DNA from 2 places in the Stenotrophomonas sp. Steno-C17 genome. Region 1 is predicted to be linked to the other one. Evidence: riboswitches for the same ligand, from Rfam matches in the RefSeq annotation. Region 1 holds a riboswitch; the other holds the start of a gene.
What was found. A riboswitch is a leader RNA that binds a small molecule or an ion and turns the genes downstream of it on or off. The one in region 1 is predicted to bind glycine.
Positions count from the first base shown of each region.

Region 2: another riboswitch for glycine. It lies ahead of gcvP (aminomethyl-transferring glycine dehydrogenase); the one in region 1 lies ahead of AC06FA_RS00700 (trimeric intracellular cation channel family protein).

Region 1 is NZ_JBWJPD010000001.1:151,770-167,211, forward strand. It holds gene AC06FA_RS00675 (hypothetical protein) at 45-305, shown strand; gene AC06FA_RS00680 (3-deoxy-7-phosphoheptulonate synthase) at 565-1,638, shown strand; gene AC06FA_RS00685 (efflux RND transporter permease subunit) at 1,881-4,940, opposite strand; gene AC06FA_RS00690 (multidrug efflux RND transporter permease subunit) at 4,937-8,077, opposite strand; gene AC06FA_RS00695 (MdtA/MuxA family multidrug efflux RND transporter periplasmic adaptor subunit) at 8,074-9,261, opposite strand; gene AC06FA_RS00700 (trimeric intracellular cation channel family protein) at 9,744-10,361, opposite strand; glycine riboswitch at 10,444-10,549, opposite strand; glycine riboswitch at 10,563-10,652, opposite strand; gene AC06FA_RS00705 (GIY-YIG nuclease family protein) at 10,694-10,960, shown strand; gene AC06FA_RS00710 (hypothetical protein) at 11,034-11,444, shown strand; gene AC06FA_RS00715 (nuclear transport factor 2 family protein) at 11,517-11,948, shown strand; gene AC06FA_RS00720 (hypothetical protein) at 11,954-12,370, shown strand; gene AC06FA_RS00725 (XVIPCD domain-containing protein) at 12,406-13,971, opposite strand; gene AC06FA_RS00730 (hypothetical protein) at 14,043-14,831, opposite strand; gene AC06FA_RS00735 (NAD(P)/FAD-dependent oxidoreductase) at 15,048-15,442, opposite strand, start outside.
Region 2 is NZ_JBWJPD010000012.1:51,212-66,653, forward strand. It holds gene AC06FA_RS12395 (ArnT family glycosyltransferase) at 1-309, shown strand, start outside; gene AC06FA_RS12400 (phosphatase PAP2 family protein) at 419-1,171, shown strand; gene AC06FA_RS12405 (phosphoethanolamine transferase) at 1,168-2,817, shown strand; gene AC06FA_RS12410 (M2 family metallopeptidase) at 3,429-5,390, shown strand; gene AC06FA_RS12415 (hypothetical protein) at 5,510-5,899, opposite strand; gene AC06FA_RS12420 (multidrug effflux MFS transporter) at 5,960-7,198, opposite strand; glycine riboswitch at 7,498-7,600, shown strand; gene gcvP (aminomethyl-transferring glycine dehydrogenase) at 7,663-10,530, shown strand; gene AC06FA_RS12430 (VOC family protein) at 10,613-11,023, opposite strand; gene AC06FA_RS12435 (amino acid permease) at 11,144-12,514, opposite strand; gene AC06FA_RS12440 (AraC family transcriptional regulator) at 12,596-13,306, opposite strand; gene AC06FA_RS12445 (catalase) at 13,422-15,442, shown strand, end outside.

The DNA of each region.
Region 1 (15,442 bases):
GTAAACATGGGTATTGCCCATGTCCACCCGCAGGGAAGTCGATCATGCAGAGCAAGCTCCAGGTCACGCTGTACGGAACCCTTGGCGACAGCCCGGCATTGCAGGTGCCGGGGCTGGACGGGCCGTCGGTGGCCATCCTGGAATCGACCCTGCGTCGGCTGGTGTCCGACCTCTACACCGCGCGTTCCCTGCTCAATCCCGAGCAGTTGGATGAAGCCCGGCACGAGCTGGACCGCGTGGTGGAGCGCTGGGTGGATATCCATGAAGGCCTGCTGCTGGACCTGGAAGTCCACGGCAAGCGCTGATGCCACCACGCCTGAACCGCGGCCCCAGTTGCGAATGAAACAGTTGGCACCTGCCAAAACCCTGTGTTATCAATACATCCCATGAACGCAGCCCACGCCAGCTTTTATTGGTATTACTTTCCGAAGCCCCCGGCGGAGGAAGGACTGCGCTTACCCTGAAGAAACCTTCAGACGCATTCCCGAAAGCCGCCAGCGAACCTGGCGGCTTTTTTCTTGTCGCCACGCTGCGGACCCCCACGTTCCGTAGAGACCCCCCACCATGCCCCCGCACACCGACGACCTGCGTATCCGCACCATCGAACCACTCACACCGCCTGCCCAGCTGCTGGCGATGCTGCCCTGCGACGATGAAGCCTCCGACACCGTCAGCGCCTCGCGCGCGGCCCTGCACCAGATCCTGCACGGCCGCGACGACCGCCTGGCCGTGGTGGTTGGCCCGTGCTCGATCCACGACCCGCACGCGGCGATCGAATACGCCCAGCGCCTGAAGCCCCTGCGCGATGCGCTGGCCGGCGAACTGGAAATCGTCATGCGCGTGTACTTTGAAAAGCCGCGTACCACGGTGGGCTGGAAGGGCCTGATCAACGATCCCGACCTGGATGGCAGCTGCAAGATCGACAAGGGCCTGCGCATCGCCCGCGGCCTGCTGCGCGACATCAACAAGCTGGGCCTGCCGGCCGGTGTCGAGTTCCTCGATGTGATCTCGCCGCAGTACATCGCCGATCTGGTCGCCTGGGGCGCCATCGGTGCGCGCACCACCGAAAGCCAGGTGCACCGCGAACTGGCCTCGGGGCTGTCGTGCCCGGTGGGCTTCAAGAACGGCACCGACGGCAACGTGAAGATCGCCGCCGATGCGGTGGGTGCGGCCTCGAACCCGCACCATTTCCTGTCGGTCACCAAGCAGGGCGGCACGGCCATCGTGTCCACCACCGGCAACCCGGATTGCCATGTGATCCTGCGCGGCGGCAAGCAGCCCAACTACGATGCGGCCAGCGTGGGCGAGGCCTGCCAGGCGCTGGCCAAGGCCAAGCTGCCGACCCGTCTGATGATCGATGCCAGCCACGCCAACAGCCTGAAGAATCCGGACAACCAGCCGAAGGTGATCGAGGACATCGCTACCCAGCTGGAAGATGGCGAACAGCGCATTGTCGGGGTGATGGTGGAAAGCCATCTGGTGGGCGGTCGCCAGGAACTGGTGGAAGGCCAGCCGCTGGTCTACGGCCAGAGCATCACCGATGGCTGCATTGACTGGGACACCACCGTGCAGGTGCTGGAGCGCTTGGCCGCTGCCGTGCGCGCCCGCCGTGAGGTAAAGGTGTCCGAAGCCGCTTGAGTGCGGCACGTGTGTGGATGGCGGCCAGCGCCTGCGGGGGTGCGGCCGCGATCAGGGTCGGTCGGAGTTGGAGACCGACCCGTCCGCACCGGCGATGCGCCTGGCGCTGCGTAAGTGCGACAGCGCCAGGTACATCGCCGGGGTGGTGATACCGGTTTTTGTAGCGTCGAGCCATGCTCGACCAACGCCAAAGGCAGTCGAGCATGGCTCGACTCTACATGCCTCGCCCGATGCATACCCGCTTATCGCTTCGCCCGAATCCTCGCCAGCGCCAGGTACATCGCCGGAGTCGTGTACAGCGTCAACCACTGGCTGACCAGCAGGCCGCCCACGATGGCGATGCCCAGCGGCTGCCGCAGTTCCCAGCCCTCGCCATTGGCCAGCATCAGCGGCAGGGTGCCCAGCAGCGCGGCCAGCGAAGTCATCAGGATCGGCCGCAGGCGTAGGCGTGCCGCCTCCATCACCGCATCCTGCGCGCTCAGGCCGCGACGCTCGCCGGCCAGTGCGAAGTCCACCAGCAGGATGGTGTTCTTCATCACCACGCCCACCAGCAGGAACAACCCCAGCAGCGCGATCAGGTTCAGTTCGTTGCCGAACAGCCACAGGGCCAGCAGCGCCCCGATGCCGGCCGACGGCAGCGTGGACAGGATCACCAGCGGTTGCAGGAAGCTTTCATACAGCACACCCAGCACCAGGTAGACCGCCAGCGTGGCGCCCAGCACCAGCCACAGCTGGCGCGAACGCAGGCTGTCCAGGCCGCCGGCTTCACCGGACAGCTTGGCCTGCACCGAACGCGGCAGCATCAGCTTGGCCATGGCGGTGTTGATGGCCTGCGTGGCCTGTTCCAGGCCCACCCCCGGTGCCAGCGCGAATTCGATCCAGATCGAGGCGAACTGTTCGCTGTGGTAGATCCGATCCGGTGCCATGCCGTAGCGCCAGCTGGCGATGCTGGACAGCGGAATGCGCTGGCCGCTGCCGTCGATCACCTGCAGGCGCGCCAGCGTGCCGGGGTCCTGGGTGTGTTTCGGGTCCAGTTCCATCACCACCCGATACTGGTTCAGGCTGTCGTACAGGGTGGCGACCTGGCGCTGGCTGAAGGAGTTGTTGAGCATGTTGGCCACGGTGCGCAGGTCCACGCCATGGCGCGCAGCGGCCTCGCGGTCGATATCCAGCACCACCTGGCGCATGCCGGCCTCGCCCTGCGCTTCCACGTCCACCAGCTCGGGCAGGCCGCGCAGCGCGGCGGCCACCTTCGGCGCCCACTCACGCAGCGGCGCCATGTCGGCCGACAGCAGCTGGAATTCGTACTGACCGCTGCTGCCGCCACCCTCCAGGCGGATGTCCTGGTCCACCCACAGGTACAGGTTGCCGCCGGGAAGCTGCGGCAGGCGCGCGCGCAGGCGGTCGATCACTTCCTGGCTGGACACCTTGCGCTCGGCCAGCGGCTTCATCTTGATCATGATGAAGGCGTTGTTGACCCCGTTGCTGCCACCGATATAGCCGATGATGTCCTCGATGGCCGGGTCGGACAGCAGCAGCGTGCGGTAGGCATCGATCTTCGGCTGCATGGCCTGGAACGAAAGGCCATCATCGCCGCGGGCGAAACCACGCAGCTGCGCAGTGTCCTGCTTGGGCACCACGCCCTTGGGCACCTGCTGGAACAACCATGCGTTGAGCGCGATGACCGCCACGAAGGCCAGCAGTGGCCAGCGCAGCTGCCGCAGGCTGGCCTGCAGCGTGCGCAGGTAGGCCGCGCGCACGCGTTCAAACAACGCATTGCTGCCACGCTGCCAGCGCGAGCTGTGCTGCGCATCGTCCACGAACAGGCGCGCGCACAGCATCGGCACCAGGCTCAGGGCCACCACCACCGACACGCCCATCGCCGCCACCAGGGTCAGCGAGAACTCGCGGAACAGGCGTTCCACGAAGTCATCCAGGAACAGGATGGAGACGAACACCACGGCCAGTGCCAGATTCATCGACAGCAGCGTGGCACCCACTTCCGACGCGCCGCGCACGGCCGCCTGCCAGCGGTCGGCGCCCAGTTCGCGGTGGCGGGCGATGTTTTCCAGCACCACGATGGCATCGTCCACCACCAGCACCGCGGCCACGATCAGTGCCATCAGTGAAAGCGTGTTGAGCGAAAACCCCATCAACGCAATCAGCGCCAGCGTGCCAAACAGCACCACGGGAATGGCTACGCTGGGCACCAGTGCGGCACGCCAGTGGCCCAGGAAGGCCAGTACCACCAGCACCACCAGCACGATGGCCAGCACCAGGGTCAGCTCGGCTTCGTGCAGCGTGGCGCGGATCACCGGCGAGCGGTCCATCACCAGGCGCATGTCCACGTGGGTGGGCAGCAGTGCATGCAGTTGCGGCAGCTGCGCCTGGATGGCATCGACGGTGGCGATGATGTTGGCGCCGGGCTGGCGGCTGACGATCAGCAGCACGGCCGGGCGCTCGTTGTGGAAACCGCTGGCGTAGCGGTCTTCCACCCCATCGGCAACCACCGCCACATCGCCCAGCCGCAGCGTGCGGTCATCGCTGACCTTCAGCGCCAGTTGCTGGTACTGCGCGGCCTGGCGCAGCTGCAGCGGCGCTTCCAGCTGCCACTGCTGGCGGTCATCGCCCACCGCGCCGAGCGGGCGCACGGCATTGGCACGGGCGATGGCCTGGGCCACGTCTTCCAGTGCCAGGCCGGCATGGTTCAGTGCGTTCGGGTCCAGCGATACGCGCACGGCGGGCAATGCGCTGCCGCCCACCTGCACCTCGCCCACGCCCGGCACCTGGGACAGCTTCTGCGCCAGCACGGTGGAAGCCAGATCGTACAGCTGGCCCGGCGGCAACGTGTCCGATGTCAGTGCCAAGGCCAGGATCGGCGCCTGCGAGGGATTCACCTTGCGGTACTGCGGCATGCCCGGCATGCCACTGGGCAGCTGCCCGCGCGCCAGGTTGATCGCCGCCTGCACTTCGCGCGCGGCTTCGTCGATATCGCGGCCGAGCACGAACTTCAGCTCCACCGAGGTCTGCCCCTGGGTGCTGGCCGAATCGATGCGCGAGATGCCGGGCAGGCTGCCGAGCGCGCGTTCCAGCGGCGTGGCCACGGTAGCGGCCATCGATTCGGGCGAGGCACCGGGCAGGCTGGCGCTCACTTCAATGGCGGGGTAGTCCACCTGCGGCAGCGGTGCCACCGGCAGCAGGCGCAGGGCCAGCAGGCCGGCCAGCACCAGCGCCACGGCCAGCAGGATCGTGGCCACCGGTCGTTGCACGCAGGCCTGGGCCAGGCGCGCGATGGGGCTCATGCGCGTGCCTCTGCAGCCCCGACCGCGGCGGCCGCGCGACCGCGCTGCAGACGGTCGAAGGCCAGGTAGATCACCGGCGTGGTGAACAGGGTCAGCACCTGGCTGACCAGCAGGCCGCCCACCATCACCCAGCCCAGCGGCTGCCGCAGTTCAGCACCCGAGCCACTGGCCAGCATCAGCGGTACCGCACCGAACAGGGCGGCCAGGGTGGTCATCAGGATCGGGCGGAAGCGCAGCAGCGCGGCCTGGTGGATTGCCTCGCGCGGGGTCATGCCGCGCGTGCGCTGCGCATCCAGTGCGAAGTCGATCATCATGATCGCGTTCTTCTTCACCAGGCCGATCAGCAGCACGATGCCGATCACCGCGATCAGGTCCAGGCTGCGCCCGCTCACCCACAGCGCGGCCAACGCACCGACGGTGGCCGAGGGCAGGGTGGACAGGATGGTGATGGGGTGCACGAAGCTCTCGTAGAGCACGCCCAGCACGATGTACATCACCACCACGGCGGCCAGGATCAGCCACAGCGTGGACGACAGGGAGCTGCTGAACGCTGCGGCCGCACCCTGCAGGCGCAGTTCGATGCTGGCCGGCAGCGCGATGGCCGCACGCGCGGCCTGCACCGCGGCAACGCCTTCGCCCAGCGATGCACCGGGTGCCAGGTTGAACGACAGCGTCGCCGCGGGGAACTGGCCCACATGGTTGCGCAGCAGGGCGGCCGGCCCCAGCTCCACCCGCGCCACCGCGCCCAGCGGCACGGTCTGCCCCGCACTGTTACGCACGCGCAGGCCGCTGATCGCCTCGGGCCCGGGCTGCCGCGCCGGATCGGCTTCAAGCACCACGCGGTACTGGCTGGCCTGGGTGAAGATGGTGGAGATCTGCCGCTGCCCGTAGGCGTCGTACAGTGCATCGGCCACCGCTTCCACGCTCACGCCCAGGCGCGCAGCGGCATCGCGGTCGATGTTCACCCGCGCCTGTCGGCCCTGCATCTGCAGGTCGCTGGCCACGTCGCGCAGCGCCGGCTGTTGGCGCAGCGCCTGCAGCAGCCGCGGTGTCCAGGTTTCCAGCGTCTGCTGTTCCGGCGTGGTCAGGGTGAACTGATACTGCGTGCGGCTGATGCGGTCTTCGATGCCCAGTTCCTGTACCGGTTGCAGATACAGGGTGATGCCGGGGATCTTTGCCACGCGCTGCTGCAGGCGCGCCATCACCACGTCCGCAGGTTCGCGGTCGCCGTGCGGCTTCAGTTCGATCAGCAGGCGGCCGGTGTTGAGCGTGGCGTTGTTGCCATCCACGCCGATGTAGGACGACAGGCTGGCTACCGCCGGATCGGCCTCGATGGCCTCGGCCAGTGCCTGCTGGCGCTCGCGCATGGCCTGGAACGAGATCGCCTGCGGCGCTTCGCTGATGCCTTGCACCAGGCCAGCATCCTGTACCGGGAAGAAGCCCTTGGGCACCGCGAAGTACAGCGCGACCGTCAGCGCCAGCGTGGCCACGGTGGCCAGCAGCATCAGTGGCTGGCGTTGCAGCACCCAGTGCAGCTGGCGGTCGTACACGGCGATGATGCGGTCGAACACATCGCGCCTCGGGGTCAGATCCCCTTGGGGCTCTGACCCCACAGACCCGACCGGGGTCAGATCCCCGTGGGGCTCTGACCCCTTCGCATGCGGCTTCAGGAACCGCGCGCACAGCATCGGCGTCAGCGTCAGCGATACCAGCAGTGAAATGCCGATGGCCACCGCCAGCGTCACCGCGAACTCATGGAACAGCGCGCCCACCAGGTCGGCCATGAACAACAGCGGGATCAGCACCGCGATCAGCGAAACGGTCAGCGACACCAGGGTGAAGCCGATCTCGGCGGCGCCCTTCAGCGCCGCTTCCTGCGGGCTTTCGCCTTCTTCCAGGTGGCGGGCGATGTTTTCCAGCATCACGATGGCGTCGTCCACCACGAAGCCGGTGGCGATGGTCAGCGCCATCAGGGTGAGGTTGTTGAGCGAGTAGCCTGCCAGCAGCATCACCGCGAAGGTGCCGATCAGCGACAGCGGCACCGCTACGCTGGGAATCAGCGTGGCCGAAGCGTTGCGCAGGAACACCCAGGTCACCAGCACCACCAGGCCGATGGCCAGCACCAGTTCCTTCTGCACGCCACGTACCGAGGCGCGGATCGATTCGGTGCGGTCGCTCAGCACGGTCATCTGCACGCCGGCCGGCAAGGTGGCCTGCAGCTGCGGCAGCATCGCGCGCACCTGTTCGACCACGGCAATCACATTGGCGCCAGGCTGGCGCTGCAGGTTCACCAGAACCGCGGGCTCGGTACCGCTCCACGCCGCCAGCTGCCGGTTCTCGGCACCATCGGTCACGCTGGCCACGTCGCCCAGGCGCAGCGGCGCGCCCTCGCGCCAGGCCAGCACCAGTGCACGGTACTCGTCGGCACTGCGCATCTGGTCGTTGGCATCCAGCATCACCGCACGGATCGGACCGTCGAAACTGCCCTTGGGCAGGTTCACGTTCGCGGCAGCAATGGCCGCGCGGATGTGGTCCATGCCCAGGCCGTTGGCCGACAGCGCAGCGGCGTTGACCTGGATGCGCACGGCAGGCCGCTGGCCACCGGCCAGGCTGACCAGGCCGACGCCGGGCAGCTGGGCCAGGCGCTGGGCGATGCGGGTATCCACCAGGTCGTGCACCTGCGGCAGCGACAGGCCCTGCGAGGTCACCGCCAGGGTGATGATGGGGGTGTCGGCCGGATTCACCTTGCGGTACACCGGCGGCACCGGCAGGTCGTCCGGCAGGAAACTGCCGGCGGCGTTGATGGCGGCCTGTACGTCCTGCTCGGCCACGCCCAGCGACACGTCCAGGCCGAACTGCAGGGTGATGACCGAGGCACCGCCGGAGCTGGTGGACGACAGCTGCTTCAGCCCGGGAATCTGCCCAAGCTGGCGCTCCAGCGGCGCGGTAATGGTGCGCGTGGTCAGTTCCGGGCTGGCACCCGGGTACAGCGTGGTGATCTGGATGATCGGGTAATCCACCTGCGGCAGCGCGGCCACCGGCAGCAGCCGGTAAGCCAGCACGCCGGACAGCAGCAGCGCCACCATCAGCAGCGTGGTGGCGACCGGGCGCAGGATGAAGGGGCGCGACAGGTTCATGCGCCGGCCTTGGCCGCCTTCGCCTGCGTAGCGGGTTCGGCCACGATCTCCACGGCGGTGCCATCTTCCAGGCCATCGATGCCTTCGATCACCACCTGGTCGCCGGCCTGCAGCCCCGAGCGCACCGCCACGCGGCCATCATCGGCCGGGCCCAGCACCACGGTGCGGCGTTGCGCCTTGTTGTCCTTGTCTACGATGTGCACGTAGTTGCCCTGGCTGCCGAACTGAACGGCGGCATCGGGAATCAGCAGCGCCGGGTGCTCGCCCAGCTGCAGGCGCACGTTGACGAACTGGTTGGGGAACAGTCCCTGGTCCGCGTTGTCGAACTGCGCGCGCAGCTTCAACGTGCCGGTGGCGGTGTCGATGCGGTTGTCCACGCTGGACAGCGCACCGTGCGCCAGCTGCGTGCGTTCTTCGCGGTCCCAGGCTTCCACCGCCAGTGCCGGCTGCGCCTGTACTGCATCCAGCAGCGCGGGCAGTTCCGGTTCCGGAACGGTGAACAGCACGCTGATCGGCGCGGTCTGGGCCAGGGTGACCAGGCCTTCGGTGTCACTGGCCTGCACCAGGTTGCCCACGTCCAGGCGGCGCAGGCCCACGCGGCCGCTGACCGGCGCCACGATGCGGGTGTACTGCAGCTGCAGGCGCGCTTCGTCCACGGCGGCCTGATCGCTGATGCGACGGCCCTGCAGCTGGCGCACTTTGCTCTGCTGGTCGCTCAGTTCCTGCGCCGACACGAAGTGCTGGCGTTGCAGTTCGCGGTAGCGCTGCAACTGGCGCTCGGCGTTTTCCAGCTCCGCCAGGTTCTGCTGCTGGGTGCCCTGTGCCTGCGCCAGCTTCACTTCATACGGACGCGGGTCGATCTGCGCCAGCAGATCGCCGGCCTTCACCTGCTGGCCTTCCTGGAAGTGCAGGCGCATCAGCTCGCCGTCCACCCGGCTGCGCACCACCACGCTGTGCAGCGGGGTGACCGTGCCCACCGCTTTCAGGCGCAGTACCAGCGGCTCGGCGCTGGCCGGGGCCACGCGCACCGGTACCGTCTTGCCCGGACTGCTGGCGGCCGCGCTCGCATCGGCCCGCGGCCAGGCCCACCAGGCAAGCGCGGCGGCGGCCACGAGCACGACGGCGATCAGCCACGCGCGACGGAAACGGGGCGGGGTGCTACGGGGCGACTCGACAGCGGACATGGGGCATCCTGCGCCCTGCGCACGCGCAGGGACATGTACGCCCGCGCGCACTGGGGGCGCCGCGGGCAGCGGGGGAGGGGAGTTGTCTGGCGGGGCCGCAGCGCGGCGTGGCTGGATGCCGTCGCGCGTGCGACGGGGCGCCCATGGTAGCCAATCAGCCTGCCGATTGCCGCATGACCAAGGTCATGGCGTGGCTGTGGGCAGCATGGATGCGTGCGGCTGACGATGCTGCTGGGCGGGGCCGTGCATGCGTGCGGCGTGCGGGGCTGTTTGGCGGGGCCTGGTTTTGTGCGGTGTGCGATGGTGCTTGGCGGAGCCTGGTTTTGTGCGGTGTGCGATGGTGCTTGGCGGGGCCTGGATTCGTAGAGTCGAGCTTGCTCGACTGCTTTTTCCTGGAGCAGTCGAGCAAGCTCGACTCTACAACGCACAGCAGTCGAGCATGGCTCGACTCTACAATGCACGGCCGTCGACCTACGCGCCGCTCAATGCACTTCGTCGTGGTACACGAACTTGGGCATTTCCCAGCGGTAGTGGATCGCCAGCAGGCGCAGCGCGAAGCCACCGCCCAGGCAGCACAGGATCGCGGTGGCATCGGCCACGCCCCAGTGCAGCAACAGCAGATACACCGCACCGGTCAGCAGCGAGATGATCGCGTACAGCTCTTTCTGGAAGATCAGCGGCACTTCGTTGCAGAGGATGTCGCGCAGCACGCCACCAAACGCGCCGGTCAGCATGCCGGCAATCAGCACGATCGGCATCGCGTGGCCGGCCTCGCGCGCAATCGCGCAGCCGATCAGGGTGAAGGCGATCAGGCCCAGACCATCGAGCACCAGGAAGGTGCGGCGGAAATGGTGCATCCAGCGCGCCACCCAGGTGGCGATCAGCGCCGCACAGACGGTGAAGGCCAGATACTCGGGATGCTTCACCCAGCCCAGCGGGTAATGCCCCAGCAGGATGTCGCGCAGCGAACCGCCGCCGAGGGCAGTCACACAGGCAATCATGACCACGCCGAACAGATCCATGCGGCGGCGGCCTGCAGACAGGGCGCCGGTCATGGCTTCGGCGGAAATGGCGATCAGGTAGATGATGGACAGCAGCATGGGTCAGGCTCCGGGCGCGGTGGGGCCGGCCATGCGCGTATACCGCCACTGCCTGTGCAATGACGGAATGACGATGACCGGTGCCGCTCCCGCTGTCCTTTTGCCTGAGAGTTCAGCGGGATGAACCGCGTGCCCCTTCGGCGGATCGCGGCGGGCGTGCCCGGCGACCTCTCTCCAGCTCGGCGTGTCGAATGCATGGTTGGTGGGATTCCAGCCCACCGGCCTGAGCGATCATGGGAGCCTGCGCCTTCGGCGGGCGCCAGCGCGGCGCCTCTCTCCTGCATTCGGGCCGCAGTATATCCGCTGCAGTGCAGCACGGCATAATCGGCGGCATGGCTCCGTCCCCCCGCCCGTGGTTCCTGTACCTGCTTGAATGCCGCGACGGCAGCTACTACGCCGGCATCAGCACCGATGTGGCGGCCCGTTTCGCCGCCCATCAGGCCGGCAAGGGCGCACGCTATACCCGTGCCCGCCCCCCCCTGCAGATACTGGCCGTGCGCGAGTACCCCGATCGTGCGGCTGCCTCGCGCGCCGAATGGCAGCTCAAGCAGCAGCCGCGCGAGCGGAAGCTGGCGTGGCTGCAGGCCGCGATCCAGTAGATCCACGCCATGCGTGGATGGGATACCCCACCCATGCCATCATCGCCACACCCATCGACGCAGGGACGGTCCGATGAAAGCCCGCTGGTTGCTGATGACCCTCTGCACCGCGCTGCCGGCAGGCGCCGACGCCCAGCCGCCGCTGCAACACGGGCAGATCGGCAGCGCCGCCGAACTGACCGCGCAGCGCGGCGCGACCATGCCCGAAGGGATCCACCTGCGCCGCGATCAGGTACCCCCTGATCTGGTCGACCTGATCCCGCTGGCGGAAACGTGGGGCATCGCCGATGACGCGCTGCGCGACGCGATGCAGCAACGGGCAACGGCAGCCGAGAAGAAGGCCATGGCGGACGCGCTGAAGGGCCGCCATGCGCGCATTACCGCATGGCTTGACACGTTCCCGCAGGGACAGCCGATGCCCAACGAAGCGGCGGCCTTCATGTACCTGCAGTTGGGCGCCGACGAAATGGGCCTGATCCCGTAGCTCCACGCCCTGCGTGGATGGGGGCGCCCCAGCCATGCCACCATCGCCCCACGCCCAGCGCTGGAGACACCCATGTCCACCGTCGCCCTGTTGTTCGCTGTCGCTGCAGCCACCAGCCCCACCGCCGACCCCGCCACCCTCGCGGCCATCGAAGCGACCTGCCATGACTACGTGGATGGCCAGCTGGAAGCCGACCCGCAGCGGGTCGCCCGCTCCCTGCATCCGGACCTGGCCAAGCGCGCCGTGCTGGGCGATACGCCCGACGAACGCCTCGGCCTGCGGCGCATGTCGAAGGAGGAGCTGGTCGCGCTGACCAGGCAGGGCGCGCTGAAAACCCCGAAGGCGCAATGGGACCGCCGCTGCACGGTGCTCGACGTGACGGGCAACGCGGCCTCGGTGCGGTTGGAAACCCCGTGGTTCGTCGACTACTTCCACATGGGCCGGTTCGACCAGCGCTGGGTCATCGTCAACGCGCTGTGGTACCCCAAGCCGAAGGCGGAATGACCGCGATGCGCGCTGCGGGGAAGGCGTGGCTCTCCATCCTCCTGCTGGCAGCCGGCATCGCGCTGCTGCCCGGCCTGCTGTACCTGCTCGGGCTGGCCCTGGTGGACGGTTGGCCGCAACCCGCAGAACGTGCGCCCAGTGGCATGGCGGCGTGCAGCAGTGAACCGCGCGCAGGGTTCCAGCCAATGAACCCCTGGCACTTCGCCGCGCAGTTCTTCGACGAGGACGCGAGGAAAGCGAAGGTACCCGTGGCCGAGCAGGAGGCGTCCTGGGTTGCCCGCCGCCACCTGATGCGGCAGCCGCGGCACGGCATGCTGCGTTGGCAGTTGAGCAGCACGGCGCTGACGATCTGGATCACCCGTCACTGGAGTGCGGCGCAGATCGCCGAGACCGCGAGGAAGGAGGATTTCTGCCGCCGGTGACCTCCGGTTACAGCGCCGGGCCCGCGCCCGGCTGCTCAGACTGATCGCGTCTGCTGCGACAGGCTGCTCTGGCGATCCAGCTCTTCATGCCTGGACAGCGCATCTGTCCGCTGATGCGCTTCGTTCATCGCCTGCAACTGTGCCAACGACGTGTCCACGGGGGTGGCAAATGCCTGCGCCGCCGGCATCTGTGCCCTGACATGGGCTGGGTTGGACGGGTCGCCCTGCACCACGAAGAGTGTCTCCGCCCTGCCATCCTGCGACGACGGGGCAGCCAGCACGACATGGTCGATGCGTGTCATCCCGGCCTCGCGAGCCAGGCAGGTCGAGCTGGCTGCAAGGCGTTGGGCGCTGTCGCCGCAAGGCAGCCCCTGGCTTTCCTGCAAACGTCGAACCGCCGCCTCGGCCTGTTGCAGCATTGGGTCGGAAAGCGCTGCATGCCGTTGCCCCCGTTGTGCCGGTTCGACATGAAGCAGCTGTTCGGGCATCCCGTTGCGCGGGGCGCGGTTGAGATCGATGGAGCCATCGGCGTTCTGCTGGCGATGCAGTTCCGCGCGCGGAACGGTGGACCATTGGCCATCAATCAAGGCATGGCCGCGACCATCCCGGTTCCAGATGACCAGATCATTGCCGGAGGCGTACAGGCCGGCGGTGGCCGGCGAGTTTCCCACCGCCTGTGGGCGGCCCCAGGCGTGCGAGCGCCCGTGCTGCAGCGCATCGAGGTACGCCGGTGCCTCGGTGTTCTGCAGGAACAGGGTCTTGACGACTTCGTAGCGATGCAAGGCCTCGGGATGTGCGCGATCTGCCGCCAGCACCACCGGGCTGGCCAACGGGGCGGCGGCGACGCCGGCGAACACATCCCGCATCGGATTGCCTGGGCCTGCGGCCCGCAACCGGTTGAAGACCTCGGTGCCCTTCAAGGCATGCTCAACGCCGCTTTCCAGGTAATCGGGCTGCTCCCTGCCGCGCACGATACGGTTGGGAAGCATGCCGTCGATCCGCGTCTTGACGTCATCCACGCTGGCCAGGTCGCCGCTGGAAATCGAGCGCAGTACACCCGGATAGCGGCCCAGTCCTGCCTGGTTTTCCAGCTTCATCAGCATGGTAGCAAGCTTGGCCTGGTCATCCAGCGACGCATGCTGGTACAGGTCTGTGCCGCGCAGCTGCTGCATCGCGCCGCCAGGATCCCGGCGGCCATCGCCTTGGCGCAGCAGGCGATCGACCTGGCTGACATCGTGTGCATGCACGAACGCCACGCCCTCGTTGGATGCGAGGAAATTGTCCAGACGTGCGCGGACAGTACCCTCCAGTGCACGCCCGTTCTGCGCCCTGATGGCGGCACCATCGCGCTGCAGGTCGGACACCGTCTGCTGCTGCTGGCGTCCATCGAGCTCCAGCGAGGGCTGCTGCTGGCGTGCCCAGCGCTGATAGGCGTCCACCAGCTGGGTCGCGACTTCTGGGTGCTGGCCCAGGTCGGTCTGCAGGGTGCCGATTGAGAAACCACTGTTGCCCACGGGCGTCATGACATTGCCGCTGATGTTGCCGGCAAAGGACAACTGATAGGCCACGTTACGGCCGGCGTTGCTGCCCTCGGAGGCCACGCCGATAGCGAAGTAGGCCAGTGTGCGCAGCTGCGCATCACTGAGCTGCGGGCCATGCTGCGGTGCTGAGCTCATGGGCTGTTCTCCTTGTCGTTGGCGGCGTGTCCGCACATCAGCAGGGCGTCGCGCACGGATGCGATGAGTGCAACGTATTCCTCCGCCACAACCGGTGACATCCCGTCGCTGATCTCGTCATCGCTGCGCCCGGCGTCCTCGGCATAGGGAGAAAGTGCCGCCCGGCAGGCATCGTTGTTTCCTGCCTCGTGCTGGGCCGCGGCGATGGCCAGCCGGATATCGCCGATCGTGGTCAACGAGAGCGTGGCCGCGCAGGACGCCTGCAGGGCGTCAAGCCTGCTGGCGGTCCCGGCGGCGGAAGACGGCCCGGTCGTTTCAGCGGCCTTGCGCAGCGCGGCGGCAACGTTGTCTGTGCTGCAAGCGTCGGTCACAGCCAGGTAGTGGCCCCTGAATCCGCCGTTGCTGCCGCAGTAGGCGGCGCAGGCATCGACCGTGCGCGTCCCCACCTCGATGCCCTGGGGCGTAGGGTGCAGCGTGAGCAGGCATTGCGCCGCGCCGGGTGCGGGATCCACCTTGACGGACTGCAGATCGTCGCCCAGCGTGCCCGCCAGGCTGCATCCAGCACCGGAGGATTCGGTCTCCAGATGGAACTGCAGCGCGGTACTGCCAGGCCGCGCCTGCAATTGCAGTTGCCCCCACCCTCGTTCTGTCGCGTACGTACCGGCAGACAGGCGCTGAGAGGAGGTTGGCGCGGGGGCGGAGGCTTCCGCCTGCGAGTGCCCTGCCGGACAGCCGCAGAGCAGGGCGGCTGCGGCCAGCGCGGGTAAGCATTTCAGCAGGTCCATGCGGCTTCCTTTCCTCAGCGACCCGCCTACGCTAGCAGCTTGCAGGTGAAGGCCGCTGGGACCCAGGCCTGGCGCCTGGGCCGCCGGTCTTGCCGGTCATCACCGAAGATGATGCGCGCGCTGCGCTGGTAGCCATAGCCAGTAGATCCACGCCATGCGTGGATGGGGTCAGAGCCCTTTCCTGTGGAAAGGGATCCGACCCCGTTTTCCCGCCCGCTATTTCGGCCGCCGGTCTTCCTGGTCATCACCGAAGATGATGCGTGCGCTGCGCTGGTAGCTCCAGTACGCCACGGCCCAGTTCAGCAGCACCACGATGCGGTTGCGGAAGCCGATCAGGAAGAACACGTGCGCGGCCAGCCAGAACCACCAGGCCAGGATGCCCGACAGCTGCAGCTTGCCCAGGTGCACGATCGCGGCCATGCGGCCGATCGTGGCCAGATTGCCGTAGTCTGCGTACTTGAACGCGCCCGGTTCGGCCTTGCCATGCAGGCGTGCGCGGATCGTTTCGGCCACGTGCTTGCCCATCTGCTTGGCGGCCGGCGCCACGCCGGGCACGGGGCGGCCATCGGCCTGGCTGACCGCGGCCAGATCGCCGGCCACGAACAGTTCGG
Region 2 (15,442 bases), on a different contig from region 1:
CCGGATGCCGAACTGGCACTGGTCGCGTGGCGCGAACAGAACCTGCTGCAGGCCGACCGCCCCGTGCGCGAATTCGGTTTCAAACGGCCCTGGGCCGAGCAGTGGCATGACGCCGGTCCGTGGTTGGCCGAAGCACCGGAAAAGCGCTGGCTGCTGGTGCTGGACGCTGCGATGAGCCCGTGCGTGGATCCGGCCAGGGTGATCGACATCGGTGTTGCCAACCGCAATCGCTGGCAACTGCTGCCCGGCACGGCCTGGAATCCACAGTGCCATGCCGAGCGGATCGGCGCGACCACCGAAGAAGACTGAACGCAGGCACGCACCTGTCCTTCATTAACCCGCTACGAACGCGCGTCCGACCCTTCTCCGACATCCCGGTGCCGAGCATGGCGGCATATTCCGAAGCGCCCTTGCCTACATGCCCGTCCGCTCCTTTGATCCAGTCGCGCCGTCTGCGACATCGCCGTGGGTGTCACGCTTTGCGGTCACTCACCTCTGGCTGCCTGTCGCACTCGGGCTGCCCCTGTTCACCCTGCTGATGGGCTTCGGGGGCGACCAATGGCTGGCCGATCACCTGTTCCGCCTGGAGGGCGGCCACTGGGCATTGCAGGACGCATGGTTCACTCGCACCGTGGTGCACAAGGCCGGCAAGTGGCTGAGCACGGCAGCAGCACTGGTGGCGATGCTGCTGTGCTTCCATCACTGGCGCGTGGGGCGCGATCGCACACTGCGCTGGGCGCTGCTGTATGTGGTCGTTGCCATGGCGCTGGGCACCGGCGTGATTTCCCTGCTGAAGACGCTGGTGCCGATGGACTGCCCCTGGGACCTGCTGCGCTACGGCGGCGACCACCCCTTCATTGGGCTGTTTACCCTGCGCCCGGCTGGCATGGCCGCGCAGGCGTGTTTCCCGGCCGGCCACGCCAGCGCCGGATACGCGTGGTTCTGCCTGTACTTCTTCGCCCTGCTGTGGCGGCCGGCGTGGCGCTGGGCCGGGCTCTGGATCGGTCTGGGCAGCGGGTTGCTGTTCGGTATCAGCCAGCAACTGCGTGGCGCGCACTTCCTGTCGCATGACGTGGCCACCGCATTGATCTGCTGGCTGCTGTCGCTGGGTCTGTGCGTCCTGACCCGCCGCCACCTGGATCGCGCCCGCCGCACGGAGGCAGCCGCATGAACGCATCGGTCGAGCGCTCGCTGCGTCTGCCCTCGCTGTCTACCCTGCGGCAATGGCGGCCGCAGCTGTCCACCGAAGCACTGATCGCGCTTACCAGCCTGTTCTTCGCCGTCGCCGGCAATGCGTTGTTCTGGCACAGCGCCATGGCCAGCCACCCCGGCAGCCTGCGCTACGCGTTGTCACTGCTGATGCTGCTGCTGGGTGCGCACGGTGTACTGCTGGGGCTGCTGGTGTGGCGCTGGAACGCCAGGGTGGTGACCAGCGTGCTGCTGCTGGTGACCGCCTTGGCGGCGCACTACATGAGCCAGTTCCATATCTATCTGGATGCGGACATGCTGCGCAACGTGCTGGCCACCGACCCGAAGGAGAGCCGTGAGCTGATGACGGCATCCCTGCTGTGGCCGGTACTGTTGCTGGCGGTGCTGCCGATGGCGCTGCTGTGGCGGGTGGAACTGCGCCGCCGCAGCTGGAGCCGCACGCTGCTGTGGCGCACCGGCTTCCTGCTGGTGGCAGCGGCCACCGCGCTGGGCGGTGCGCTGCTGTCGTTCCAGGATGTCTCGGCCCTGATGCGCAACCAGCGCGAAGTGCGCTACCTGGCCACGCCCGCCAACGTTCTGCTGGGCCTGCCACGCGCCCTGCGCAGCGACAATCCGGTGCAGCGCGCACCGAAACTGCCGATCGGCACCGATGCGATGGCCACCCCGCGCGCGCCCACCAGCAAACCGCGACTGCTGGTGATCGTGATGGGCGAAACTCTGCGCGCGCAGAACTGGGGCCTCAACGGTGGGCGCAACACCACCCCCGAACTGGCGCAGGCGCCGGTGATCAATTTCCCCGACATGCATTCGTGCGGCACCAGCACCGAAGTGTCGCTGCCGTGCATGTACTCGCCGTGGGGCCGGCACGATTACGACGAGAAGAAGATCCGCGCGCACCAGTCGCTGTTGCACGTACTGAACCGCGCTGGCATCACGCCGCTGTGGCGCGACAACCAGTCCGGCTGCAAAGGCGTGTGCGAAGGCCTGGACTTCCAGTCGCTGGCCGACGCGACCACGCCAGGGTTATGCGCTGATGGCCGCTGCATGGACGAAATCCTGCTGCAGGACCTCGCTACGCAGGTGCGGGCAAAGCCCGGCGACCGCGTGGTCGTGCTGCACCAGCTGGGCAACCATGGCCCGGCGTATTTCGAGCGCTACCCGGCCGCCTTCCGCCGCTTCACTCCGACCTGCGACACGCGTGACATTGGCCAGTGCAGCCGCGAGCAGATCACCAACAGCTACGACAATGCGGTGCTGTACACCGATCATTTCCTGGCCAGGACGATCGGCACGCTGCAGGGGCTGGAGGATTACGACACGGCGATGATCTACCTGTCCGACCACGGTGAATCGCTGGGCGAAAAGGGCCTGTTCCTGCATGGCGTGCCCTACGCCATTGCCCCGGCCGAGCAGACCCGGGTACCGATGACGATGTGGTTCTCAGCGGGCTTCGCCCGCAGCCGCGGGCTGGACCTGCAGTGCGTACGCAGGCGTTCGGCGGCGTATACCGACCACGACAACCTGTTCCCGTCGGTGCTGGGACTGATGCAGGTGAAGACCGCCCTGTACGAACGCGACCGCGACGTGTTCGCCAGTTGCGAGAGTTGAGGGGGGGTCTGGCAGGGCTTGCAGCCCTGCACCCGCGCAGTGCAACGTCAACGTCAACGTCAAAAGCTGGGTATCCGTGGGGTGGCGGGGTGGGTCCGGTTGCGGGGGACGCCGCAAGTACGTCCCTGTAGGCTCGGTCGCGCCATCCATGGCGCTCACGCCCCCGCAACCGGACCCACCCCGCCTTCGACAGTTCGCTGCGATCTGTCGGAATGACGGGGTCGGATCCCGTTGCTGCGCAACGGGCTCCGACCCCAGATTTGTTTCGGTATCTGACAGATGTGTCGACCAAGGTCGACACCTACCAACAGCCGCGCGGAACAACAGGCGCCGTTACCAACAGCCGCGTGAACCTGTCCAAGGTGGGGCGGTGTCGGAGTGCGGGGTGTCCGCGGCATGGATGCCGCGGCCAAGCCCCCATGGATGGGTTAACGGCGTCCCCGCAATCCGACACCGCCCCGCCAACCCAGGGAAAGCCCGCTTTTGCCGTTGCCGTTGCATTGAGCGGGTGCAGGGCGCAGCCCTGCCCATCCCCGCCGAACCTTTGCCACTTGCGGTGGCTGCGGTCGCCCACTAGCCTTCGGCCGTCGTTCACCACCCAAGGACTACCCGTGAAACACCGCCATCTGCTGCTGGCCTCGGCTATCGCCGCCGCCACGCTGGCCCTGGTTGCCTGCAAGAAGGAAGCTACCCCCGGTTCTGAAGCCGCCGCCCCCAGCGCGCCGGCCGGGGAAACCGCCGACCAGTTCGTCGCCCGCATCAATGCCGAATACAAGGCGGCCTATCCGGAGATGACCTCGGCGCAGTGGCTGTCGTCCACCTACATCAACAGCGATTCCGAACGCATCGCCGCCAAGGCCAACGAACGGTCGCTGACCCAACTCAACAGCTGGATCGAGCAGGCCGGCAAGTTCGAAGGCCAGCCGATGAGCGAGGACAGCAAGCGCGCCATCCACCTGCTGAAGCTGATGTCGTCGATGCCGGCACCGCGCGATGCCGCCAAGCTGGCCCAGCTGACCCAGATCGCCACCCGCATGGAAGGCAGCTACGGCGCTGGCAAGTACTGCACCGACGCCAACGATCCGGCGTCCTGCCGCCAGCTGGGCGACCTGGAACAGGTGCTGTCGCGCAGCCGCGACTATGACAAGCAGCTGGACGCCTGGCAGGGCTGGCACAGCACCACCAAGGCCATGCGCGGTGACTACCAGCAGTTCGTCAGCCTGGTCAACGAAGGCGCCAAGGGCATGGGCTTCAGCGATGCCGGGCAGATGTGGCGCAGCGGCTACGACATGCCGCCGGAGCAGATCGGCCCGGAAACCGACCGCCTGTGGGAACAGGTCAAGCCGATGTACGAGCAGCTGCACTGCTACACCCGCGGCAAGCTGGACACGACCTATGGCAAGGACAAGGCCGAAGTGGGCAACGGCCTGATCGCCGCGCACCTGCTGGGCAACATGTGGCAGCAGGACTGGTCCAACCTGTGGGACCAGCTGGAGCCCTACCCCGGTGCCGGCAGCCTGGACATCACCGCCGCGCTGGAAAAGCAGTACCAGACCAACCTGAGCGCGGCGCTGGACAAGGCCGGCAAGGACGCCGATGTGACGGCGCGCTACAAGGCGCAGCGTGAGGCCGAGCTGCGCACCGCGCGGCAGATGACCGAACGCGCGCAGGACTTCTACGTCTCGCTGGGCATGCCCTCGCTGCCGCAGTCGTACTGGGAGCGGACCCAGTTCATCAAGCCCGACGACCGCGACGTGGTCTGCCACGCCAGTGCCTGGGACATGAACATGGAAGGCGACGTGCGCACCAAGATGTGCATCAAGCCCAACGAAGAAAACTTCACCACCATCTACCACGAGCTGGGCCACATCTATTACGACCTGGCCTACAACCCGCTGCCGCCGCTGTTCCAGGGCGGTGCCAACGATGGCTTCCATGAAGCAATCGGCGACACCATCGTGCTGGCGATGACGCCCAAGTACCTCAGCTCGATCGGCCTGGTCGATGCCCCGACCGAAAGCCGCGAAGCGGTCATCAACAACCAGATGCGCATGGCGCTGTCGGGCGTCTCGTTCCTGCCGTTCGGCCTGATGATCGATCGCTGGCGCTGGGGCGTGTTCGACGGTTCGATCACCCCGGACAACTACAACAAGGCCTGGTGGGACCTGAAGGCCAAGTACCAGGGCGTGGCCCCGGCCAGCGCCCGCGGCGAAGAGTTCTTCGATCCGGGCGCGAAGTACCACGTGCCGGGCAACACCCCGTACACCCGCTACTTCCTGGCGCGCATCCTGCAGTTCCAGTTCTACAAGGGCCTGTGCGATGCGGCCGGCTACAAGGGCCCGCTGCACGAGTGCACCTTCTACGGCAACAAGGAAGCCGGGCAGAAGTACTGGGCAATGCTGAGCAAGGGTGCCAGCCAGCCGTGGCAGGCCACCCTGAAGGAGCTGACCGGCAGTGACAAGCTCGATGCCGGCCCGATGATCGAATACTTCACCCCGGTCAACGAATGGCTGAAGCAGCAGAACCAGGGCCAGATGTGCGGCTGGCAGGCCAGCGCGGCACCGGCGAAGTAAAACAGGAAGGGGCGGATCCGCGAGGATCCGCCCCTTTCATGTGGTGTAGAGCCGAGCCATGCCCGGCTGGAACGCAATGCAGTCGAGCATGGCTCGACGCTACAAACGCAAGGAAGGCGTCAGCCCTTCTTCGCCGCCATCACCGCGGCCAGCTCGGCCTTGAACTCGTCGAAGGTCTGCCCCTTCTCGCTCACTTCGGCCTGCGCCGCATCGCGCAGGGCGTCGGAGTACATCAGGCGCACCGGCGTGCCATTGCGCTCGTGCAGCTCACCGGCCTGCATGATCATCGCCAGCACATGCGCGGCGCTGTGGGTCTGGCCGGCGATGCGGCCATCCATGCCCAGCACCCATTCGCCATCGCGGCGGACAATGCCGGCCAGCAGGGTCCGCTGCGGATCGCGCAGTTCGGCATGCGGTTCGACCGGCGCTGCCGTGGCCGCCGCCTTGTTGGCGGCCTGCTTTTCCTGGCGGCGACGCTGGTCGCGGCGGGTCTTGGAGGTGGTGGACATGGGGGTCGTATCGCACTGCAAGGGGGCGCAAGAATAACCCACCCCGCCCGCAGTGCCGCTTCACGCCAGCGGCGTCTGATCCTGCACCGGCACCTGCAGCGCGCGCTGGCGCAGGTGTTCCCAGTACCAGAACACGAAACCGGCGGCGAAGAACCCGGCCTGGCCCAGCGCCAGGTGCAGGGGGCTGGCGCTGAGCAGCGGCGACACCACGCCGGCCACCACGGTGCTGATCATCAGCTGCACGAAGGCCTGCAGCGACGAGGCCAGGCCGCGCTGGTGCGGGTACATGTCCAGCACCGCCAGGGCCAGGATCGGGAAGATCAGCGCCATGCCGGTGCCGCCCAGGAAGATCGGCAGCACCGCCCACGGCAGGGCCAGCTGCGACGCCAGCGCCACGTAACCGATGTTCAGCAGCGCCGACAGCGCGCACAGGGTGAAACCGATGCTGATCTGCCGGGTGGGCAGGGTCCGCCCGGCCATGCGCCCGGACAGGAACGAGCCCAGGGTCATGCCGCCGATGGTGGGAATGAACAGCCACGCGAAGCCGCCTTCGCCCAGGTGCAGGTGCTGCATCACGAACACCGGCGCCGAGGCGATATAGAGGAAAATGCCGCCGAAGTTGATGCTGCCGGCCAGTGCCAGGCGCAGGAAGCGCGGGTTGAAGCCGATGCGCACGTAGTCGCGCAGCAGGCCGCGCGGCGACAGCGGCACGCGCGCGTCCACCGGGTGGGTTTCGGGCAGGAAGCGGGCAGTGGCCACCAGCAGCAGCAGCGAGAACACCACCAGGAACCAGAAGATCAGCGGCCAGCCGGCGCCGCTGAGCAGGATCCAGCCACCGATGATCGGCGCGATGGCCGGGGCGATGCCGAACAGCATGGACACCTGGCTCATCAACCGCTGCGCGTCATGGCCGTGGTACAGATCGCGGATGACCGCGCGGCCGACGATCATGCCCACGCCGGCCGACAGGCCCTGCACGGCGCGGAACACCAGCAGCGTGCTCAGATCGGTGGACAGCGCGCAGCCCACCGAGGCGCCGACGAACACCACCAGGCCCCCCAGGATCACCCGCTTGCGCCCCCAGGCGTCGGACAGCGGGCCGTGGGCCAGGCTCATCAGGCCGTAGAACAGCAGGTACACGCTGATGGTCTGCTGCACCGCCACTTCATCCACGGCCAGGCGCTGGGCCAGCTGCGGGAAGGCCGGGAAGATGGTGTCGATGGAGAACGGCCCGAACATGGCCAGGCCGGCCAGCAGCAGGGCCATGCGACGGGTGGAAGGTGCAACGGCGGCGGTCATCAGCGGGCGTCCGGCAGGGCCGTGCGCAGGATGCACGGCGGGCGCCGATCCCCTGTGGCAGGGACAGCGCCAGATGAATACGAGAGTCCGCCCATGATAGGCGCCCGGGGCCGCCGATACCATGGATGAACGTACACCCGGACCGCCCGGGCCATCCTCCATTCAGCCCCATCAACAGGCCAGCGACCCGCTGCGCCCGGCCGGCAACCGGCTATAATCGGCGGGCAACACGGTGGGAGAAGCGGAACACCGCTGCCGAAGGCGCAACGCCCGTAATCGCTCAGGCCCGATACCACCCGTAACACAACTCTGGAGAGACCGGTTCGATCCGGCGCCGAAGGGGCACGAAGCTGCGGTTTCCCGCGCTTTTAAACTCTCAGGCAAAAGGACAGAGGGGCGCCCCGCAGACCGCCGACCGGCGGCTTGTGCCCGTGCGTGTGCCCTTCCCTGACGGATCCTTCGCCATGTCCCAGAACACCCCCTCCCTGCGTGAGCTCGAGCACCACAGCGCGTTCGTGGAACGCCACATCGGCCCCAACGACGCCGAGATCGCGCAGATGCTCGACGTGGTCGGCCACGCCACGCTGGATGCGATGACCGACGCCATCGTGCCGGCGAAGATCAAGTCGCCCGCGCCGCTGGCGCTGCCCGAATCGATCACCGAAGTGCAGGCACTGGCCAAGATCCGCGCGATCGCCGACAAGAACACCGTGCTGCGCAGCTTCATCGGCCAGGGCTACTACGGCACCCACACGCCGAACGTGATCCTGCGCAACATCCTGGAAAACCCGGCCTGGTACACCGCCTACACCCCGTACCAGGCGGAAATCTCGCAGGGCCGCATGGAAGCGCTGATCAACTTCCAGACCCTGTGCGCCGACCTGACCGGCATGGAAATCGCCAACGCCTCGCTGCTGGACGAAGCCACCGCCGCCGCCGAAGCGATGACCCTGGCCAAGCGTTCGGCCAAGTCGAAGTCGGACACCTTCTTCGTGCACGACGCCGTGCACCCGCAGACCCTGGAACTGCTGCGCACGCGCGCCGAGCCCATGGGCATCGTGCTGCGCGTGGGCACCCCGGCCGAAGCGCTGGAAGCCGAAGCGTTCGGCCTGCTGCTGCAGTACCCGGACACCTTCGGCCAGGTGGGCGACTACAAGGCACTGGTGGACGCCGTGCACGCACGCGGCGGCCTGGTGGCCGTGGCCACCGACCTGCTGGCGCTGACCCTGCTGGCCGCCCCCGGCGAATGGGGCGCGGACATCGTGGTCGGCAACAGCCAGCGCTTCGGCGTGCCGTTCGGCTTCGGCGGCCCGCATGCGGCCTTCATGGCCTGCCGCGATGCCTACAAGCGCTCGATGCCGGGCCGCCTGATCGGCGTGTCCATCGATGCGCAGGGCAACCCGGCCTACCGCCTGACCCTGCAGACCCGCGAGCAGCACATCCGCCGCGAGAAGGCCACCTCCAACATCTGCACCGCGCAGGTGCTGCTGGCGGTGATGGCGTCCATGTACGCCGTCTACCACGGCCCCGACGGCCTGACCCGCATCGCCCGCCGCACCCACCGCCTGGCCTCGATCCTGGCCGCGGCGCTGCGCACGGTCGGCGTGCAGGTCGGTGGCGACTTCTTCGACACCCTGCACATCACCGGCGTGCACGCCGATGAGATCCACGCCAAGGCGCGCGCCGCCGGCTACAACCTGCGCGCGATCGACAGCGACTCGGTGGGCATCAGCCTGGACGAGACCACCACCCGCGCCGATATCGTGGCCCTGGCCGCCGTGTTCGGTGCCGGCCTGGACGTGGAAGCGCTCGATGCCAGCACCGCCGATGCGCTGCCGTCCGGCCTGCTGCGCCAGTCCGCGTTCCTGACCCACCCGGTGTTCAACACCCACCACAGCGAGCACGAGCTGCTGCGCTACCTGCGTTCGCTGGCCGACAAGGACCTGGCGATGGACCGCACGATGATCCCGCTGGGCTCGTGCACCATGAAGCTCAATGCCACCGCCGAGATGATCCCGGTCACCTGGCCGGAGTTCTCGCAGATCCATCCGCTGGTGCCGGCCGACCAGGCGCTGGGCTACAAGGAACTGATCGAATCGCTGGAAGCGATGCTGGTGGAATGCACCGGCTACGATGCCGTCAGCCTGCAGCCGAACTCCGGCGCGCAGGGTGAGTACGCCGGCCTGCTGGCGATCCGCGCCTACCACCGCTCGCGCGGCGAAGGCCACCGCGACATCTGCCTGATTCCGGATTCGGCGCACGGTACCAACCCGGCCTCGGCGCAGATGTGCGGCATGAAAGTCGTGGTCACCAAGACCGATGCCAACGGCAACGTCGATGTCGAAGACATCCGCATCAATGCCGAGAAGTACAGCGACCGTCTGGCCGCGATCATGATCACCTACCCGTCCACGCACGGCGTGTTCGAGGAGGAAGTGGTCGAGATCTGCGAGATCATCCACCAGCACGGCGGCCAGGTGTACACCGACGGCGCCAACATGAACGCCCTGGTGGGCGTGGCCAAGCCGGGCAAGTGGGGTTCGGACGTGTCCCATCTGAACCTGCACAAGACCTTCTGCATTCCGCACGGCGGCGGCGGCCCGGGCGTCGGCCCGTGCGCGGTGAAGGAACACCTGGCGCCGTTCCTGCCGGGCAAGCTGGGCGACAACGGCCCGGTGGGCATGGTCAGCGCGGCCAGCTTCGGCAGCGCCTCGATCCTGCCGATCAGCTGGATGTACATCGCCATGATGGGGACCGAAGGCCTGCGCAAGGCCACCCAGGTGGCCCAGCTCAACGCCAACTACATCGCCAAGCGCCTGGCCCCGCACTTCAAGACCCTGTACACCGGCCGCAACGGCCTGGTGGCGCACGAGTGCATCCTGGACGTGCGTCCGCTGGAAAAGACCAGCGGCGTGGGTGCCGAGGACGTGGCCAAGCGCCTGATCGACTTCGGCTTCCATGCCCCCACCCTGAGCTTCCCGGTGGCCGGCACGCTGATGGTCGAACCGACCGAAAGCGAATCGCTGCATGAGCTGGATCGCTTCATCGACGCGATGATCCAGATCCGCGAGGAAATCCGCGCGATCGAAGACGGCCGCCTGGACCGCGAGGACAACCCGCTGAAGAACGCCCCGCACACCGCCACCGCGGTCACGGCCAGCGAGTGGACCCACGCCTACCCGCGCGAACTGGCGGCCTTCCCGCTGCCCAGCCTGAAGCTGCAGAAGTACTGGCCGCCGGTGGCACGCGTGGACAACGTGTACGGCGACAAGAACGTGATGTGCGCCTGCATCCCGGTCGATGCCTACAAGGACGACGAAGTCGAGGCATGATCGACAAACGGCCCGCGCAAGCGGGCCGTTTTCGTTTACGGTAGCGCCGGGCCGTGCCCGGCGAGCGCAGCGGCTGATCCGGTCACGGGTCCGGCATCTGCCCCAGGCTCAACTGCCAGGACACACCGAAACGGTCCTGCACCCAGCCATAGCGGTTGCTGAAATCGTAATCGCCCACCGGCATCAGCCAGTGCCCGCCCTCGCCCAGCACGCGCGCGGCGCGCTCGAACTGCTCGGCCCCGGAACATTCCACGAACAGGGATATGGACGGGCTGAAGGTGAACTCGTGCACGTCCAGGCTGTCGAAGCACAGGTAATGGGTGCCGCCCAGCAGGAAGATCGCCTGCCGCACCTGCCCCGGCACGCCCGCGCCGGCGCCTTCTGGATGGCGCTGCAGGGCGAGCAGCCGGAAATCGGCGAAGGCTTCGGCGTACAGGGCCAAGGCGGCTTCGGCCTGGCCGGTGAACATCAGGAAGGGACGGCTGCGCAGCATGCGGTGCTCCTGTTCGACGGGCCACGCAGGGCCCAGGCGATCAGGATGGCATTGCCGATGTAGGCACCATGTATCGGTAGCGCCGGGCCGCGCCCGGCGGCATCCATCCGAACGCGGCGATCAGGCCTGCCGCAGACGCCGTGCGATCGCGCTGCCGGCGGCGATGGTCACCGTCAGCGCCACCATCGACAGGAACTGCAGACGGGTCTGCGCTTCACTGAGCAGCAGGCCGAAGATCAGCGCCAGGATGGCCAGCGCGCACACCGTCAGCCACGGGAAGCCGGCCATGCGGAACGGCAGGCGCGTGCCCAGGCGGTCGGCACGGCGGCGCAGCACCAGCTGCGAAACCAGCGACAGGGTCCACACCAGCAGGCAGGTGGAGCCGACGATGTTCAGCAGTACCGGCAGCACCTTGTCCGGGAACAGCAGTTCCATGATGGTGGCGGCAAAGCCGAACAGCACGCTGGCCAGCACGGCGATCACCGGCACCTGGCGCGGGTCGGTCCAGCCCAGCACGGCCGGCGCTTCGCGGCGCTGGGCCAGCGAGAAGATCATGCGCGAGGCGCCGTACAGGTTGGCGTTGAGCGCCGACAGCAGGGCAATGACCGCGATCAGGGTGATGGCCGTGGCCGCGCCGGGAATATTGGCCACCTGCAGCACGGCCGCGAACGGCGATTTCAGCGACTCGCTGTTCCACGGCACCACCGCGATGATGACGCTGAGCGAGCCGATGTAGAACACCAGGATGCGCCAGGCCACGGTACGGATGGCACGCGCAATGCTGCGTTCGGGATCTTCGGTTTCTGCTGCGGCCACTGCCACGATCTCGGTGCCGCCAAAGGCGAACACCACCACCAGCAGGGCCGCACCAATGCCGGCCAGGCCCTTGGGTGCAAAGCCGCCGTGCTCGGTGAAATTACTCAGCCCCGGCGAGGCGACCTGCGGCAGCCAGCCCATCAGCAGGGCAATGCCGATGGCGATGAAGGCCAGGATCGCGGCCACCTTCAGGATGGCGAACCAGAACTCGAACTCGCCGAAGTTCTTCACCCCCAGCAGGTTGATGGCGGTGAAGAACAACATGAAGGCCAGGGCGGCCATCGGCACGGGAATGACCGGCCAGACGGTGGCCAGCAGGCCGGCCGCGCCCACCGCCTCGGCGGCGATCACGATCACCAGCTGCACCCACCACAACCAGCCTACGGTGGCACCGGCGGTGGCCCCCATCGCATCGGCGGCGTACACCGAGAATGCACCGCTGGTCGGCTTGGCCGCGGCCATCTCGCCCAGCGCGTTCATCACGATGATCACCAGCGCACCGGCCACCAGGTAGGACACCAGCACCGCCGGGCCGGCCGCCTGCACGCCGACACCGGAGCCCAGGAACAGACCGGCGCCGATCGCGCTGCCCAGGCCCATCATGATCAGCTGGCGCGGCTTGAGCGAATGGCCCAGGCGCGAGGTCGAAGCGGTCGAAGAAGGGTTGGCGGGCATCGGCAGGGCTGGCGGCGGCTACAGGGGCGACACCTTACATTGTCGCCTACCCGCCGGGATAGGCACAGTGCAGCAGGGCGCTCAGGCCGGCAGCGGCTCGCCGATGCGGGCGCGGTAGGCGCGCGGCGAAAAACCGGTTTCCGCCTTGAATTTGCGGGTGAAGGCGCTCTGGTCGCTGAATCCACAGGCCTGGCCGATACAGGCGATGCTGTCCTGCCCGTGCAGCAGGTGCATGGCCATCTGGATGCGCAGCCGGGTCAACACCTGCTGCGGGGTCATCTGGAACACCTTGCGGAAGCTGCGCTCCAGCTTGGACAGCGAGAAGCCGGTGATGTCCAGCAGGGTCTGCATGCGCACGTTCTCGGCGTAATGCGCGTTCAGATGGGCCAGCGCCAGCCGCAGCTGTTCGTACTGGGCGCCCAGGCTGTCCTTCTGCCCCAGGTCGCGGGAAATGCCGATCAAGCCCTGGATCTGCCCGTCCACCAGCAGCGGTCGCTTGCAGGTCAGGCACCAGCCCGGCTCGCGGTTGGCGAACAGGTGCAGCTCCATCAGGTTCTCGATCACCTCACCGCCCAGCACGCGCGCGTCCTGGTCCACGTAATCGGCGCTCAGGCCGGTGGGATAGATCTCGGCGGCGGTGCGCCCGATCACATCCTTGCGCGCACGCAGCCCCAACCGCCGCAGCATGGTCTGGTTGACGTGGGTATAGCGCCCCTGCCGGTCTTTCATGAAGAACAGCACGTCCGGAATGGCGTCGAACAGGGCTTCGATGTCGGTGGGCTCGACTCGCATGCGGCAAGCATACCCGAGGCGGGTTTTGCCTGTACGTTCACCCGCGGCGGACCGTGGGTTAACGGGCGCGGCGCGACTGTCATGCCCTGCCCCCTCGTATTCCGGAGAGACCCCGATGGCCGCCAGCAAGCCCACCGGCAAGCGCGCATCCGCCCCGTCCCAGAACACCCGCGACACCCAGAACGCGCAGCGCGGTGACGCTGACGAACTGCACCTGCAGGCCGCTGGCACGCACCCGCCCATGACCACCGCCCAGGGCATCCCGGTGGCCGACAACCAGAATTCCCTGCGCCAGGGCCCGCGCGGCCCCACCCTGCTGGAGGATTTCATCCTCCGCGAGAAGATCACCCACTTCGACCACGAGCGCATTCCCGAACGCATCGTGCATGCGCGCGGCACCGCGGCCCATGGCTATTTCCAGTTGACCCGGTCGCTGGGCAAGTACACCCGCGCCCGCGTGCTCACCGAGGTGGGCACGAAGACGCCAGTATTCACCCGCTTTTCCACCGTGGCCGGCGGCGCCGGTTCGATCGATACCCCGCGCGACGTGCGCGGCTTCGCGGTGAAGTTCTACACGCCGGAAGGCAACTGGGATCTGGTCGGCAACAACATCCCGGTGTTCTTCATCCAGGACGCGATGAAATTCCCCGACCTGGTGCACGCGGTGAAGATGGAGCCGGACCGCGGCTACCCGCAGGCCGGCAGCGCACACGACACATTCTGGGATTTCATTTCACTGATGCCCGAATCGATGCACATGATCATGTGGGCGATGAGCGACCGCGCCATTCCGCGTTCGCTGCGCATGATCGAGGGCTTCGGCGTGCACAGCTTCCGCCTGTTGAACGAGGCCGGCGATTCCACCTTCGTCAAGTTCCACTGGCGGCCGAAACTGGGCATCCAGTCCACGGTCTGGGACGAGGCGGTGAAGCTGCAGGCCGCCGACAATGACTTCCATCGCCGCGACCTGTTCGAGGCCATCCAGCGCGGTGACTTCCCCGAATGGGAGCTGGCCGTGCAGTTGTTCAGCGAAGAAGATGCCGAGGCGTTCCCGTTCGACCACCTGGACCCGACCAAGATCATTCCCGAATCGCTGGTGCCGTTGCAGGTGATCGGCAGGATGGTGCTGGACCGCTGGCCGGACAATTTCTTCGCCGAAACCGAGCAGGTGGCGTTCTGCCCGGCCAACGTGCCGCCGGGCATCGACTTCAGCAACGACCCGCTGCTGCAGGGGCGCCTGTTCTCGTACCTGGATACGCAGCTGATCCGGCTGGGCGGCCCGAACTTCCACCAGATTCCGGTCAATGCGCCCAAGTGCCCCTTCGCCAACCACCAGCGCGACGGGCACATGCAGATGCAGGTACCGAAGGGGCGCGTGGCGTATGACCCCAGTTCGCTGGAAGACGACAGCCCGCGCGAGACGCAGGCCGGTTTCCGCAGCCACGCCACGGCCGACGACGGACGCAAGGGGCGCACCCGCGCGGAAAGCTTCGCCGATCACTACAGCCAGGCGCGGGCCTTCTTCCGCAGCCTGGAAAAGCCGGAGCAGGCACACCTCGCCTCGTCCCTGGTGTTCGAACTGTCGAAGGTGGAAACGCTGAAGGTGCGCGTGCGCACGGTCAGCCATCTGCGCAACATCGATGAGTCGCTGGCCAGGCGCGTGGCCGACGGACTGGCCTTGGCCGAACTGCCCGAGCCCGCACCGACGGCAACGCCGGCACGCGACATGCCCGCCGTGCCCGAAGTGCGCATCATCGGCCGTACCAGGGATACGCTGCAGGGGCGCTGCATCGGCATCCTGTTCGACGAAGGCTCGGATGCGGGCCTGATCGCCAGCCTGCGCAAAGCCGTGCAGAAGGCCGGCGCCGAAGTAAAGCTGGTCGCGCCGAAGGTGGGCGGTGCACGCCTGAGCGACGGCAAACTGCAGGCCGCCGACGGTCAGTTGGCCGGCACGCCCTCGGTCGTGTTCGATGCGGTGGCCGTGGTGCTCAGCGCAGAAGCCGGTAAAGCCCTGGCCAAGGAGGCGGCGGCGGTCGAGTTCGTCAGCCATGCCTGGGCCCATCTGAAGGCGATTGCCAGCGATACGGGCGGCCAGGCGCTGTTGAAGGCTGCGCGCGTGGGCAACGATGCTGGCAT